2 regions of the Streptomyces sp. 63XJN7_1_ISO-PGPR-S23-121 genome follow, and region 2 is predicted to be linked to the other one. Evidence: riboswitches for the same ligand, from Rfam matches in the RefSeq annotation. Region 2 holds a riboswitch; the other holds the start of a gene.
What was found. A riboswitch is a leader RNA that binds a small molecule or an ion and turns the genes downstream of it on or off. The one in region 2 is predicted to bind cyclic di-AMP.
Positions count from the first base shown of each region.

Region 1 (7,171 bases), 7.1 Mb from region 2:
CCCGGCAGCGCGAACTGGGCGCCGTGCGGGCCGAGCTGCCCGTCTACGCGGTGGCCGGCTGGCTGACGCCGGCCGAGCCGTTCGCGCTCGGCTCGATGCGGGCGCGCCGCGTCGCCCGGCAGTACGCCCGCCGTCACGCCGGGAAGCCGGCCGCGCGGACGGTGGCGGAGTACGCGGCGTACGCGACCTCGCTGGCGTCCCTGCGGCACCGGGGGCGCCGGGGCCGGGCGGGCGCCGACTACGTCGTACGGGAACGGGAGTTGCTGACCGAGCTGTGGCGCCGGCGGGAGGTGGCGCGCCCGGCACTGGACCACGCGGCCCGTGCCACGGCGCCGCCGCTCCCGGTGGCCGTGCCCCCGTGGCCGGCGTACGGGACGTACGGCGCGTACGGGGCCGGTGTGGCGCACACGGCACCCGCCCCCTACGCCACACCGGCCCCGTACGCCGCGTACGCCCATGCCCCCGGCACCGCGTACCCGTTCCAGAACCCGTACCGGTCGTAGCGGCGGCGGAGCGGTCCCCCGGCGGGTGCCTCAGGCGGACGCCTCCGTCAGCCTGCGCACCTCGGCCTCCGTCAGCTCCAGGTCCGCCACGCCCAGCAGCGCCGGAAGCTGCTCGACCGTCCGCGCGGAGGCGATCGGCGCGGCCACCGTCGGCCGGGCCGCCAGCCAGGCCAGGGCCACCGTGGCGACCGGCACGCCGTGGGCCTCGGCGATCTCGTCCAGGGCGGTGAGCACCCGCCGGCCGCGCTCGCTCTCCAGGTGCTTGGCGGCACCGCCCGCCCGGGGGCTGTCGACGGTCGTCCCGGGCCGGTACTTGCCCGTGAGGAAGCCGGCCGCGAGGGCGTAGTACGGCACGGCGGCGAGACCGGCCCGCTCGGCGACGTCGCGCAGCCCGCCCTCGTACGTGTCGCGCGAGACCAGGTTGTAGTGGGGCTGGAGGGCCACGTACCGGGCGAGGCCCTCGCGGTCGGAGAACTCCAGGGACGCCGAGAGCCGCTCGGCGGTGATGTTGGAGGCGGCGATGTACCGGACCTTGCCCGCGCGCACCAGTTCGTCGAGCGCGCCGATGATCTCCTCGACCGGCACCTCGGGCTTGTCGAAGTGGGTGTAGTAGAGGTCGATGTGGTCGGTGCCCAGGCGGCGCAGCGAGGCGTCAGCCGCGGCCTTGATGTTGGCGGCGGACAGGCCGGGGTACTCCGGGTGCTGGCTGACCTTGGTGGCGATGACGACGTCGGCGCGGTTGCCGCGCGCCGCGAGCCACTTGCCGATGAGGGTCTCGGACTCGCCGCCGCTGTTGCCGTCGACCCACGCGGAGTAGGAGTCGGCGGTGTCGACGAAGTTGCCGCCGGCGGCGGTGTAGGCGTCGAGGACGGCGAAGGAGGTGTCCTGGTCGGCGGTCCAGCCGAAGACGTTGCCGCCCAGGGAGAGCGGGAAGACCTCGAGGTCGGAGGAGCCGAGCTTGCGCAGAGAAGTCATGTACGACGACAACAAGCGCTCCGGAACCGGTCATTCCAGGGCGACGCAAAGTTCGCGCAAACCGGCAGCCCTGACGTCGGGGGGCGCCGTCAGGGCTGCCGGGATCCGAAGGTGTGCGCCGCTGCCGGACGCCCCGGTCTCAGAGGCTGAGGCCCTTGCCCTGCAGCCAGGCCGCCGGGTCGACGCCGCCCTCGGCACCGCCGACGTGGACCTCGAAGTGGAGGTGCGGTCCGGTGACGTTGCCGGTGGCGCCCACGCGGCCGATGACGTCCCCGGTGCTGACCTTCTGTCCGACTCCGACGCTGATCGACGACTGGTGGCAGAACCACAGCTCGGTGCCGTCGTCCAGGGTCAGGATGGTGCGGTAGCCGTAGGAACCGGCCCAGCCCGCCTCGGTGATCGTGCCCGAGTGGACGGCCTTGACGAGGGTACCCGTGGGCGCGGCGAAGTCGAGGCCGGTGTGGTGGCCGGAGGACCACATGGAACCGGCCTGACCGAAGGTGGAGGTGATCGTGTACGAGGAGGTCGGCAGGGTGAACTGCTTGGCCAGCTCGGCGAGCCGCTCGGCCTCGGCCTTCTTCGCGGCCTCCTCCTCCGCCTTCTTCTTGGCGGCGGCGGCCTTGGCCTCGGCCTCCTTCTCCGCCTTGGCGGCGGCCTCGGCGGCCTGCTTCTCGGCGGCGGCCGCGGCCTCGGCGGCGGCCTTGTCCTCCACCTGGACCTGCTGCTGCTCAGCCTGCTGCATGATGCGCGCCCGCAGGACCTCACCGGCGTCGGTGGTGCCCTCGGCGGTGTCGCCGGCCGTCACGCCGATGCCGCTGAGCGGGGTGGCGGAGCCCTCGGGCTCCGGCTCGTCGTCGGAGATCAGCGAGCCGACGTTCGGCAGATCGGGCATCGAGATCGACACCGGCGGCTTGCCGGTCTGGGCGCTGGCCATGCCGCCCGCTCCGACGGCCGCGATGACGCCGACGCCGAGGACGGTGGAGCTGCGGGCGAGTCCGCCGCGCTGCTTGGCGACGCGGTGCCGGCCGCGCACGGGACGGATGGACTCCGCGGTGGGGTTCCACTCCTCCCAGGGGCCCTCTTCGGCGCGATGGCCGTCGTAGCCGAAGGATGCGGTGTCGTGCGTGCTCGGCACGAACGGGGCCTCGGGGGCAGGCCGGTTGGACGCCACGTGGGCGTACTCCTTTCCTTCCTTCCGCCTACCGGGTTAGCTGACGGGTTCGGAGCAGGAAGGTCTCCTACGCGCGTATACGTGCCGTGTCTCCACGGCGGCATACGCCCGATTCACCCCAAGTGGTGGTTCCCCGGTTCCCTCACGGGATTCGGCGCGTGCGCACGGAGCCGCCTTCTGTGACGGCTGGGACGACCGCGCTGCGTTATCGAACGTTAATAGACGCGAGGCGCCGATTCCAAGCCGTTCCTCTTGATCGTTAAGGAATCGGGCCCGGACGTACACCTCGTGAAGGGCCAAATGCGGTCCAGTCGACCGCCCCTCAGGCCGAAAGGTCACAACACACATTTCTGACGGTGTGTCAGTTGTTATGCGGAGGGCGCTCACTTCGTCACCTCCCGTGACTCTGTTCGAGGCGGTCGTCCGGCTCAGTGCCGGTGTACGGCGAGCAGGGCCATGTCGTCCGCCATGCCGCCCCCGGAGTGCCGTCGCACCTCGTCGGCGAGGGTGTCGAGCAGGTGCGCCGGGTGCCGGAAGACCCGGCCGGTCAGCCGGGCGTGGGGATCGTAGAAGCGGCCGTGGGCGTCGCGGGCCTCCGACAGCCCGTCGGTGTACAGCAGCAGCGTGGCACCGCCGGGGAAGCCGGTCGGCACCGCCCGGTCGGGCCACACCCCCAGCTCGCCCATCCCGAGCGGCAGTGCGGACTCCGTGGCCTGCACCGGGTGCACGGTGCCGTCGGGGTGCAGCAGCAGGGGCGGCGGGTGGCCGCGGTTGACGACGCGGACGATCCCCTCGCCGTGCGGGAGTTCGGCGAGGACGGCAGTGGTGAACCCCTCGAAGGCGTCCAGCCCGTCGCGCCGGGTCCCCTCGCGCGCCAGCGCCCGCTCCAGCCGCTGCGCGACCGCCTCCAGCGTCGCCTCCTGCTCGGCGGCCTCCCGGAAGGCGCCGATCACCACGGCGACGGCGGCCACCGCGCCCATGCCCTTGCCGCGCACGTCGCCGACGATGAGCCGCACGCCGCGCGCGCTGTCCTGCACCGCGTACAGGTCGCCGCCGATGAAGGCGCCGGCCTGCGCCGCCTCGTAGCGGGCGGCGATCTCGAAGCCGCCGATCCGCCCGGCGGGCTCCGGCAGCACGGCGCGCTGGGCGGCCTCGGCGATCTCGCGGGCGGAGGCGAGCCGTTCGTCGGTGCGGCGGACGAAGGCGTTCACGAAGACGGCGAGGCCGGCGACCGTCGCGATGGTGATCAGCTCGGTGAGCGAGTCCACGTAGTGGATGACGCCCTTGCTCAGCTGGAGCCCGACGACGGAGGCGACCACGGCGAGGCCGGTGAGGGCGGTGCCGCGCCGCGAGTAGACGGGTGCCGCGACCAGGGGCGCGGCCGTGTAGAGGGGACCGGCGGTGAAGTACCGGGGGGTGAAGAGGTCGTACAGGATGGCCACGACGATGAGCAGGACGGGGAGCAGCCGCACGAGGGCCCGGCCGTACGGGGTCCGCCGCCGCTCCCGCGCGAGGGTGGGCACGGGCACCGGGCCGGCGCCGAGGCCGGGATCGGGCACGGGGTCGCCGGGCAGCCGACCCCCGGACCTGGCATACGGGCCCTCGCCGTCCACCTCACCTGGCCGCACCACTCGTCTCCCGCCGCCCCTGCACGTCCACGCCGCTTGCCGTCCCGTCCTCCAGGTTTCCCGGAGGAGGGGCGGGGAGCGAGCCGTGCGGGCCGGCCGGGTGACGGGGGCGGACACACCGAAGGCCGGAATCCTTGAGGATTCCGGCCTTCGGCCTTGAGTAGCGGGGACAGGATTTGAACCTGCGACCTCTGGGTTATGAGCCCAGCGAGCTACCGAGCTGCTCCACCCCGCGTCGTTGTGTCACCAGTGTACGTCATGTCGGGGGTGGAACGCACACGCGTATCTCAGTGGCCCGCCAGGTGACGGTTCGGGCCCTTCGCCGCCGCCTCGAACTCCGGCAGCAGGACGACGACGGCGCCCCCGTCGGTGAGCACCCCGCTGCCGTCGGCGCCCGGCACGAAGGTGTCCGGCTCGCTCCAGGCCGTGACCACGCGGCGCACCCCGGCGTCGAGGATCAGCCGGGCGCAGGGGGCGGGCCGGGAGGCACGGCGGGCGCACGGTTCCAGGCTGCTGTACACCGTGGCGGTCGCGAGCCGCGGATCGGACGGGTCGACCTTGGCGAGGGCGGCCTCCTCGGCGTGCACGACCGGGTCCCCGCCCTCCCGGGAATGGCCGCGCGCGAGCTCCGTGCCGTCGGCGGCGACGACCACGGCGCCCACGCTGAACGCCGTGCCGGACGGCGGGCACAGCTCGGCCAGCTCGCAGGCGAGCGCCAGCCAGTGCCGGTCGGCGGCGGACACCCGGCCGGCGGAGCCCGGGGCGGTCGGCCGGTACCGCATGAGCACCACGTCCTCGATCCGCCGCGTCTCCACCAGCCTGAGCCGCCCGCGCTGGTAGTCGCCGGGCCCGAACAGCCGGGGGGCCTCCGGGTCACCGACGAACACCGGGGCGAGGACGAGCTGCAGCTCGTCGGCGAGCCCCTGCCGCATCAGGCTGCTGTGGACGGTTCCCCCGCCCTCCACCATCAGCCGCCGCACATCCCGCCGGTCGTGCAGGTACTCCAGCGCCGCGCGCCATTCGAGCGTGTCCCCGAGCGGCACGACGTCGGCGGCGATGCCGAGCGCGTGGGCCCGCCGGGCGCCCTCGTCGGTGGTCAGCAGGACCTTGTCCCCGCCGGTGTGCCAGAAGGCCGCCGCCGGGTCCAGCTCGCCCGATCCGCTGACCGTGACCTTCAGCGGGTACTCCGGCTTCCCCGCGGCGACCCGGGCGGCCCGTCGCCCGGACGCGTTGACCAGCAGCCGCGGGTTGTCGGCCCGGATCGTGCCGGCGCCGACCAGGATCGCGTCGACGGACGCCCGCACCTCGTCGACCCGGTCGAAGTCGGCCGGGGAGGACAGCAGGAGCCGCTCGGGACCGGTGTCGTCCAGGTAGCCGTCGAGTGACACGGCGGCGGAGAGGAGGACGTACGGGAGGGACATGGGCGTACTCCGGTGAGGGCGGGCGGACGGGCTGAAGAGAGCGTGGCCGCGTGCCCGCCTGGGGCACCGGTACGGGCGGCTGATACGGCTTGGGCCTTGAGCGTCCGGCCCATCTGCCGGGTGGGAGGCCTTCTTCGACGATAGCTGCCCTCGAGCGCGGGCCTGGTTCCGCTACGGCTCAGCGGACTCACCGACCGGATCGTCGTCGGGCTCGGGCAGGCGCCGGCCTCGGGACGCCGCGACCCGGAGGGCGTCGGCAAGGCACTCGGTCAGGCGAATCGCGGTGTAGCGGACCTCGGCGTTCGGCGTCAGCGCGTCATCGAGCAGCCGCCGGGCGGAACGGCACGCCCAGGCCCCTCCTTGCCGTATGGCTACTCCGCAGCCTTCTCGCGTCCGTCCCGCCTCTTTTCTGGGTGTGATTCGCCTGAGTACCCGTACTCAGACGCGCTGGTGGCCGACACTGATGACCGGTGAGATGACAGGTCATTACTGTACGGACCCGACCACCACCATTACGCGCTCGTATCGACGTACACGTCCACTCGACAGCGCACAACAGGGGGGCCACTCATGGCATGGGACGAATGGGAGCAGTTGAAGGCGGCAGCGGCCGAACGCAACAGCGCACAGATGCAGCTGAACCAGCTACCTGCTGAGCAGAGCGGCGGCACGGGCGACCTCATCTCGAACAAACCGGCCTGGACCAAGAGCGGCACGGACATCGGCTCGCTGCGTGAGGACATCAGCAAGGCCACAGCAAAACTCAAGGACGGCCAAGCCGGTCTCGGCAGCGACGCCGGCTGCCTGACCGCTGCCGCCCAGAAGGACGTCTACGACTCCTGGGATACCTATGTCGCAAAGGTCGGCGGGCGCTGCGGGAAGCTCTCGGGTCTGCTGGTGAAGGCGGGCAACGACCAACTGAAGACGGACCAGTCGGTCGAAGCCGAGATCGCCAAGCTCGTGGTGGCGTACTCGGACACGTCGGCTGTCGGTGGCCAGGACAAGGGGCGGTGACCGGACGTCATGGACCTCGCGACGCTCAAGGCGCTCAAACCGACCGAGTACTCCGAAGCGGCAGACGGTTACCGCAGCACCTCCGACATGGCGAGCGCGGTCAAGGACCGCATCGACAACCAGATAGCAGTGGCCATGAGGAACCAGCTGAAGGGCAAGGCCGCCACCGCGGCAGGCACGCAGCTGGGTGGACTGAGCCAGAACTTCCACTACGTACAGACGCAGTGCGGCCTCATCAGCACCGCTCTCGAAGCGTTCTCCTACGAGATGGAAGCGGCCAAGCGAAAACTCGATACAGCCCTGGAGAACGCCAAGGCCGCCAACCTCACCGTGAACTCCGACGGATCGGTCACCTACCCGCCTGGTGGCGAGAAAGGCGAGGACGGCAAGACCCCCGACGGCGGCACGGTGAACGGCCTGACGGACAGCACCGCCTCCGCCGTCGGTCGGCAGGCGGCC
Region 1 is NZ_CM149653.1:7,681,936-7,689,106, forward strand. Features, by position in the region: gene AC0VYN_RS34350 (PrsW family intramembrane metalloprotease) at 1-503, shown strand, start outside; gene AC0VYN_RS34355 (aldo/keto reductase) at 534-1,478, opposite strand; gene AC0VYN_RS34360 (M23 family metallopeptidase) at 1,618-2,649, opposite strand; cyclic di-AMP (ydaO/yuaA leader) riboswitch at 2,660-2,816, opposite strand; gene AC0VYN_RS34365 (PP2C family protein-serine/threonine phosphatase) at 3,078-4,277, opposite strand; tRNA gene AC0VYN_RS34370 (tRNA-Met) at 4,439-4,512, opposite strand; gene AC0VYN_RS34375 (dihydrofolate reductase family protein) at 4,565-5,698, opposite strand; gene AC0VYN_RS34380 (hypothetical protein) at 6,269-6,712, shown strand; gene AC0VYN_RS34385 (alpha/beta hydrolase) at 6,722-7,171, shown strand, end outside.
Region 1: it holds a riboswitch for cyclic di-AMP, as region 2 does, so the genes downstream of both, AC0VYN_RS34360 (M23 family metallopeptidase) here and AC0VYN_RS02735 (transglycosylase SLT domain-containing protein) in region 2, are expected to answer to the same signal.

Region 2 (7,171 bases):
CCGTCGCCCGTCTCGATCCTCACGGCGACCCCCACCAGGACCGGCACCGCGGCCAGCACGCCCAGCAGGGCGAGGGTGCGCCAGCGCCGGAAGGTGGTCAGCAGCTCGCTGCGCAGCAGCCCGAGGGACCACAGGCGGCGCGGCGCGCGCCCGACGCCCGCGTCCACGTCCACGTCCGTGCTCCCGCCCACAGCTCCGTCGGACCGTGCCGCCCCTGCCGGTGACGCCTCAGCCCGCGACATCGAAGCCCTCCCCCGTCAGCGCCACGAACGCGTCCTCCAGGGAGGCCCGTTCCACCCCGAACCCGCGGACGCGCACGCCGGCCGCGACCAGCGCGGCGTTCAGATCGGCGAGGTCGCCGCCCGGTGGCTCCGCCGTCACCCGGTCCTCGGCGACGGTTACGTCCCCGGCGCCCCGCTCCTTCAGCACCCGTGCCGCCTCTCCCGTGTCCGGCGTGGTCACCACCAGCCGGCCACGCGCCCCGGCCGCCAGGTCGGCCACCGCGCCCTGCGTGATCAGCCGGCCCCGCGCCATCACCGCGGCGTGCGTGCACACCTGCTCGATCTCGTCCAGCAGGTGGGAGGAGAGGAAGACGGTCGTGCCGTCGGAGGCCAGCTCGCGCACGAGGGTGCGGATCTCGCGCATGCCCTGGGGGTCGAGCCCGTTGGTGGGCTCGTCCAGCACCAGCAGGCGGCGCGGCTGGAGCAGCGCCGCCGCCAGGCCGAGGCGCTGCTTCATGCCGAGCGAGTACGCCTTCGCCTTCTTGCCCGCGGCGGCCGCGAGGCCCACCCGGTCCAGCGCCGCCCCGACGCGCTCGCGCCGGGTGCGCGGGTCGGCGGTGGGGTCGGCGGCGTCGTAGCGCAGGAGGTTGTCGCGGCCGGAGAGGAAGCCGTACAGGGCGGGGCCTTCGATGAGGGCGCCGACCTGGGGCAGTACGGCACGGGCGGCGCGCGGCACCGGCCGGCCCAGCACCCGTGCCGTGCCCGAGGTCGGCTCGATCAGGCCCATCAGCATGCGGATGGTAGTGGTCTTGCCGGAGCCGTTGGGGCCGAGGAAGCCGAAGACGCTGCCCGCCGGGACGGTCAGGTCCAGGCCGTCGACGGCGAGTTGCCCGCCGCGGTAGCGCTTGGTGAGCGCCCGGGTGGCGATCACGGCGTCACCCGCGCTCCCCCGGTCCGGACGCTCCGGCTCCGCGGCGGACGGCTCACCCATCGGCTCCCTCTCCTCGTCGTACGGGTACGGACCGTGGCGTCCGGTCCTACTTCGCGGCGTCGGCCGCCTTCACCAGCGCGTCCTTGGTGACCGCGCCGGCGTAGACCTTGCCGTCGTCCGTGATCAGGGCGTTGACCAGGCGGGTCTCGAAGACCGTGCCCGAACCGAAGTCGCCCTTGACCTGGTCGCCGAAGGAGCCCAGGAAGCCGCCCAGGTCCCCGCCCGCGGAGTCCTTGGGCAGACCCTGGCCACCGGTGTCGAAGGCGGCGATCGAGTTCCAGCCCTCGCCGATGACCTTCAGGCCGTCCAGGCCCCCGGCGAGGTCGCCGCCGGGCCCCCGGCCCCGCTCGGGCGCCTGGGGCGCCGCGTCGCCCTCGGTGACCTTCGCGCCCTTGGGCGGGGTGAAGTCGAAGGCCGACGCGTCCGGCTTCGCGAAGCTGACCTGGGTGAAGCCGGCGTCCACGACGGCGGCGCCGCCACTGGACGGGGTGAGCGTGAACTTCAGCGGCATGCCGGTCCTCGCGTCCACGGCCACGCTGATCGCGCCGACCGTGGAACCGGACTGCCTGGGCTTGATCACCAGCCGGTAGGCGTCCCGGCCGGCCACCTGCGCGGTGCCGTCCACGGTCACGGAGGTGGTGTCGTCGACCGCCTTCAGTGCCTGCTCGGTGAAGTCCTTCGGGGTGGCCGGCGCCTTCTCGGCGGGCCGCTCGGCGCCCGCCGCGGCGGTGGAGTGGTAGACCTCGTTGGACCTGCTGTCGTAGCCCCAGACGTCCTTGCCGTCGTGGATCAGGCTGTACTCGGCGGCGTTCTCCAGCAGGGACAGCTTCTGCCGGTCGGGTCCGTCGGCCGCGACGCGCAGCGTGTGGGTGCCGGTCACCAGCCCGGTGAGCTTGGCGGACGGGTCGGCGGCGGAGCCGTCGTCGCCCTCGCCCTCGCCCGGGCCGCCGGACATGCCGGACATCAGGCCGCTCTCCAGGCCGCCGAGGTCCGGCAGGCCCAGGTCGGTGCTGATCCTCACCGTGCCGGACAGCTGCTGGACGTCCGACTGGGCGATCCTCTCGATGAGCTGCTGGGCCGTCACCTCCGGCAGGTCCGGGTCGCCGGAGTCGGCGAGCGCGGGGACGAGCCCGATCGTGGCGGCCGCCACGCCCATCACCGCGACCGGGACGACGTACCGCGCTGCCCTGCGCCGTCCGGTGCGCGGTTCCTCGCGCTCCCCGGCGGTCGTGCTGTCGTCGGAATCGATCGGTGCCATGTGTGCCCTACCTCCGTCGTCGGCGGCGGCTGTCTCGCGACCTCGCACTGTTCACCCGTGAGCCGCCATTCTCACCCGAATCGGTGAGGAGTGGTGTTTTTCCGTGGTGTCCATCTGACCAAATCGGTCAGGAAGAAGCGTCAGACCTCGGGCTCAACTCCGCGTACTCCTGCGGGATGACACGGAGGAGCGGCATCTCCCCCGGCCCGTAGGGGGCAGGGGCGCCACGCCGGGAGGGCGCGGGGAACGGCCGGGCGGGGTCAGCCGGCCCGGTGCACCACCGCGTCGCACAGCTCGATCAGCGCGGCCTTCGCGTCGCACTCCCGCAGCGGGGCCAGCGCCGCCCGGGCGTCCTTCGCGTACCGGACGGTGTCCCGCCGCGCCTGTTCGAGCGCGGGGTGGGCGCGCAGCAGGCGCAGCGCCTCGGCGTGCCGTGCGTCGTCGCTCAGGTCGGAGTCGAGCAGCTCGCACAGGGCGACGTCCTCGGCCAGCCCCAGCCGGGCCGCCCGCTCGCGCAGCCGCAGCACCGGGAGGGTCGGGATGCCCTCGCGCAGGTCCGTGCCGGGCGTCTTGCCCGACTCGTGGGAGTCGGAGGCGATGTCCAGGACGTCGTCCGCGAGCTGGAAGGCGACGCCGAGCCGCTCGCCGTACTGGGTCAGCACGTCGACGACCGTCTCGTCGGCGCCGGACATCATCGCGCCGAACCGGCAGGAGACCGCCACCAGCGACCCCGTCTTGCCGCCCAGCACGTCCAGGTAGTGGTCGACCGGGTCCCGTCCGTCCTGCGGGCCGGCCGTCTCCAGGATCTGGCCGGTGACGAGCCGCTCGAAGGCCAGGGCCTGCACCCGGACCGCCTCGGGCCCGAGGTCGGCGAGGATCTGGGAGGCGCGGGCGAACAGGAAGTCGCCGGTGAGGACCGCCACCGAGTTGTCCCAGCGGGTGTTCGCGCTGGGGACGCCGCGGCGCACGGCGGCCTCGTCCATCACGTCGTCGTGGTACAGCGTGGCGAGGTGGGTCAGCTCCACGACCACGGCCGAGGGCACGATGCCGGGCGCGTAGGGGTCGCCGAACCGGGAGGCGAGCATCACCAGCAGCGGCCGGAACCGCTTGCCGCCGGCCCGCACCAGGTGCTGGGCGGCCTCCGTGATGAACGGCACCTCACTTTTGGTTGCCTCAAGCAACCCTTCCTCGACGGCCGCCAATCCGGTCTGGACATCGGCTTCCAGAGCCTGGTCCCGCACGCTCAGCCCGAACGGCCCGACGACGGTCACGAGGGGTCTCCTGTCTGCTGGTGTCTACTGGCGATTACCTGGTTTGTCGATAGGTCGCTGCCACCACTCGAGTCAGCGTATCCGGTCACGTTTCGATCACCGCTAGCGCCCACCGTTACAGGCCGGTCGGTATTGGATCATGCGCGATATGTTTTTGATCGGGCGATATGAGCAGATACCGCCCGATGCCACCAGAACGGCGCGAACCGGGACACGGCACGCCGGAAACCGCCACCGAAGATCCCACCATTCCTCCCAACGGGCCGCACCCCGGGAACGTCACCCATTCGGCACCCTCCCGCCCTCCTCTCCCCCCTCCCCTCTCCGAACGGATGCCCGCACAGCGCGCGGGGACACCGGGACGGACCACCGGCGGCGAGGCGCGATCGAGGGTACGGAGCCCCGGCCCGGCCGCCCGTCCCGCGCCCGCCGGCGAAGCGACCCCCATCGGCGGCCGGTTGGCCACTAGTTGGCCCTAATGCCCGTTTTGCCGATCTTGTTGAGGCCCGTGAGTTGGCTCACGCCCCGGCGACCCCCCGCACCCGCGCCGCGAACCCCGCCACCCCTTTGCCCCGTAGGGGAGTTGGCCCTTGGCAGTCGCAAAGGATCAAGCAGCTCAAAACGCCCTGATCAAGGTCAAGAGGCGCGTCGAGTGATTCCTGCACTTGTTCCGGACATGTGCTCTCGCATACGTTCCCGGCCTGTCGGGCGGACGCCGAATCCTGCCACCGCCCCGACGCACAGTCATCCACTCGACACACTCGCAGGCAGGAGCGGGGGACCCAGGTAAGTCGTCGCGCCGGACACCACCGGAGCGGCTCGGGGTGAAGCCGTACCCGTCAGGGCACGGCCGGGCACCTCCCCGCCCGAACCCGACAGCTCACCTCGCAGGCGTAGGAGAGGGACACACACATGCCTGCCAACGGTCAGAACCGTCACGCCCGCACCGCCCGCCTCGGCCGCAAGCTCGCCCTCGCCGGCGCCGGCGCCGCCGTCTTCGCCATGCCGCTCGTCGGGGCCGCCACCGCGTCCGCCGCCACGCCGGCCACCACGACCACCGCCGCCACCGCGGCGACCACGGCCTACCCGGACAACCTCGACGGCTGGATCCGCGAGTCGCTGGACATCATGGCCCGGCACGGAATCCCCGGGACGTACGACGGCATCCACCGCAACATCATGCGGGAGTCGTCCGGCAACCCGCTCGCCATCAACAACTGGGACATCAACGCCGTCAACGGCACCCCGTCCAAGGGCCTGCTCCAGGTGATCGACCCGACCTTCCAGGCGTACCACGTCGCCGGCACCTCCTGGGACTCGTACGACCCGGTCGCCAACATCACCGCCGCCTGCAACTACGCGGCCGACCGGTACGGCTCGATCGACAACGTCTTCAGCGCGTACTGAGCCGTACCCCGCACCCGGCCGTGATCCGGTCCCGTCGGCCTCCGACGGGACCGGGACCTAGCCGGCTCCGAAGATCCGCTCGAGGACGACGGCCACGCCGTCGTCCTCGTTCGTCGTGGTGACCTCGTCCGCGACCGCCTTCAGTTCGGGGTGCGCGCCGGCCATGGCGACCCCGCGGGCCGCCCAGTGGAACATGGGGATGTCGTTGGGCATGTCCCCGAAGGCGATCGTCCGGCGCCGGCTCAGGCCCAGGTGCTCGGCGGCGAGCGCCAGGCCGGTCGCCTTGGTGACACCGCACGGCTGGAGCTCCACCGTCCCCGGCCCCGACATCGTGACCGTCGCGAGGGAACCGACCACCGCGCGCGCCGTCGCCGCCAGCTCGTCGTCGGACAGGTCGGGGTGGCGCAGCAGCACCTTGCTGATCGGCGCGCTCCACAGCTCGTCGCGCCGCTCCACCCGCACCGCGGGCAGGGTCGGGTGGGGCATCAGGTAGCCCGGCTCGATCAGCGTCAGTCCGTCGACCCCGTCCTGGTCGACCGCGGCGTAGACCTCACCCACCTCCGCCTCGATCTTGCCGAGCGCGGTCTCCGCCAGTTCCCGGTCCAGGGTGACCGACCAAAGCATCCGGTGCGCGCCGGAGTCGTACACCTGCGCGCCCTGTCCGCACACCGCGAGCCCCGTGCAGCCCAGGCCGTCGAGCAGCGGGCGCACCCTCGGTGCCGGGCGCCCCGTGACCACCAGGTGCCGCGCGCCGGCCCGGGCCACCCGCTCCAGCGCGGCCAGCGACCGGTCGGAGACGGTGTCGTCGCCGCGCAGCAGCGTTCCGTCGAGGTCGGTGGCGACGAGGGCATATGCGGTGCGGTCCATGATCAGAGAATACGGACACCGAACCTGCCCGACTCACCCACGACCGGTTGCGCACGAGGACGTTCGCAGGTGTCCGAAACCTGACGCAACACCGTCTAAAGGCGGTTAAAGGCCTGTGCACCAGTTGGCAACAACATGCTCCGCCTTCTACCCTCCCGGCGGCCCCGGGGGTACCTTCCTTCTGTCCAGGGGGGACTTGATCGGGGGGTCGGGTTGAACGGCGGACGTGTACGTGTACTGAGGCCGGAGGAGCTGGGCGAGGGGGAACGGGAGCGCTGGCGCGCGCTGCGCGCTGCCTCGAGGGCGCCGCGCAATCCGTTCATGGAGCCGGAGTTCACCGACGCCGTGGGCCGGGTCCGGCCCGGGGCGCGGGTCGCGGTGCTGTACGACGGCGGTGAGGCCGCCGGTTTCCTGCCGCACGAGCGCGGGCCGCTGGGTCAGGGCCGGGCGATCGGACTCGGGGTCTCGGACTGCCAGGGCGCGGTGCTGCGGCCCGGTCTCGTCCCGGACACCCGCCGACTGCTGCGGGCCTGCTCCCTGTCGAGCCTCGCCTTCGACAACCTGGAGGCCGAGCAGGGCCTGTTCGTGCCGTACGCCGCCGAGGAGCACACCACCTACGTCATCGACGTGGAGAAGGGCTACGAGGCGTACGAGAACGTGCTGCGCGCCCAGTCGCCGAAGTTCCTGAAGACCACCCTCGCCAAGGAGCGCAGGCTGGGCCGGCAGGTCGGCGACGTGCGGTTCGTCTTCGACGAGCGCGAACCGGCCGCGCTGCGCACGCTCATGGAATGGAAGTCGGCGCAGTACCGCAGGACCGGGCGGCGGGACCGGTTCGCGCAGGAGTGGATCACCCGGCTCGTCGGGCGGCTCGCCGGGACCCGGGCGCCCCAGTGCACGGGCACGCTGTCCGTCCTCTACGCCGGCGGCCGGCCCGTCGCCGCCCACTTCGGGCTGCGCTCGGCCTCGGTCCTGGCCTGCTGGTTCCCGGCGTACGACCCGGAGGCCGCGAAGTACTCGCCGGGGCTGGTACTGCATCTGCGGATGGCCGAGGCCGCCGCCGCCGAGGGCATCGGCCTGCTCGACATGGGGCGGGGCGCGGCGGAGTACAAGGACTCGCTGCGGACCGGCGAACTGCCCGTGTACGAGGGGACGGCCA
Region 2 is NZ_CM149653.1:573,114-580,284, reverse strand. Features, by position in the region: gene AC0VYN_RS02755 (ABC transporter permease) at 1-242, opposite strand, end outside; gene AC0VYN_RS02750 (ABC transporter ATP-binding protein) at 229-1,212, opposite strand; gene AC0VYN_RS02745 (LolA family protein) at 1,259-2,470, opposite strand; gene AC0VYN_RS02740 (polyprenyl synthetase family protein) at 2,731-3,741, opposite strand; cyclic di-AMP (ydaO/yuaA leader) riboswitch at 4,485-4,650, shown strand; gene AC0VYN_RS02735 (transglycosylase SLT domain-containing protein) at 4,654-5,148, shown strand; gene AC0VYN_RS02730 (HAD family hydrolase) at 5,206-6,015, opposite strand; gene AC0VYN_RS02725 (GNAT family N-acetyltransferase) at 6,229-7,171, shown strand, end outside.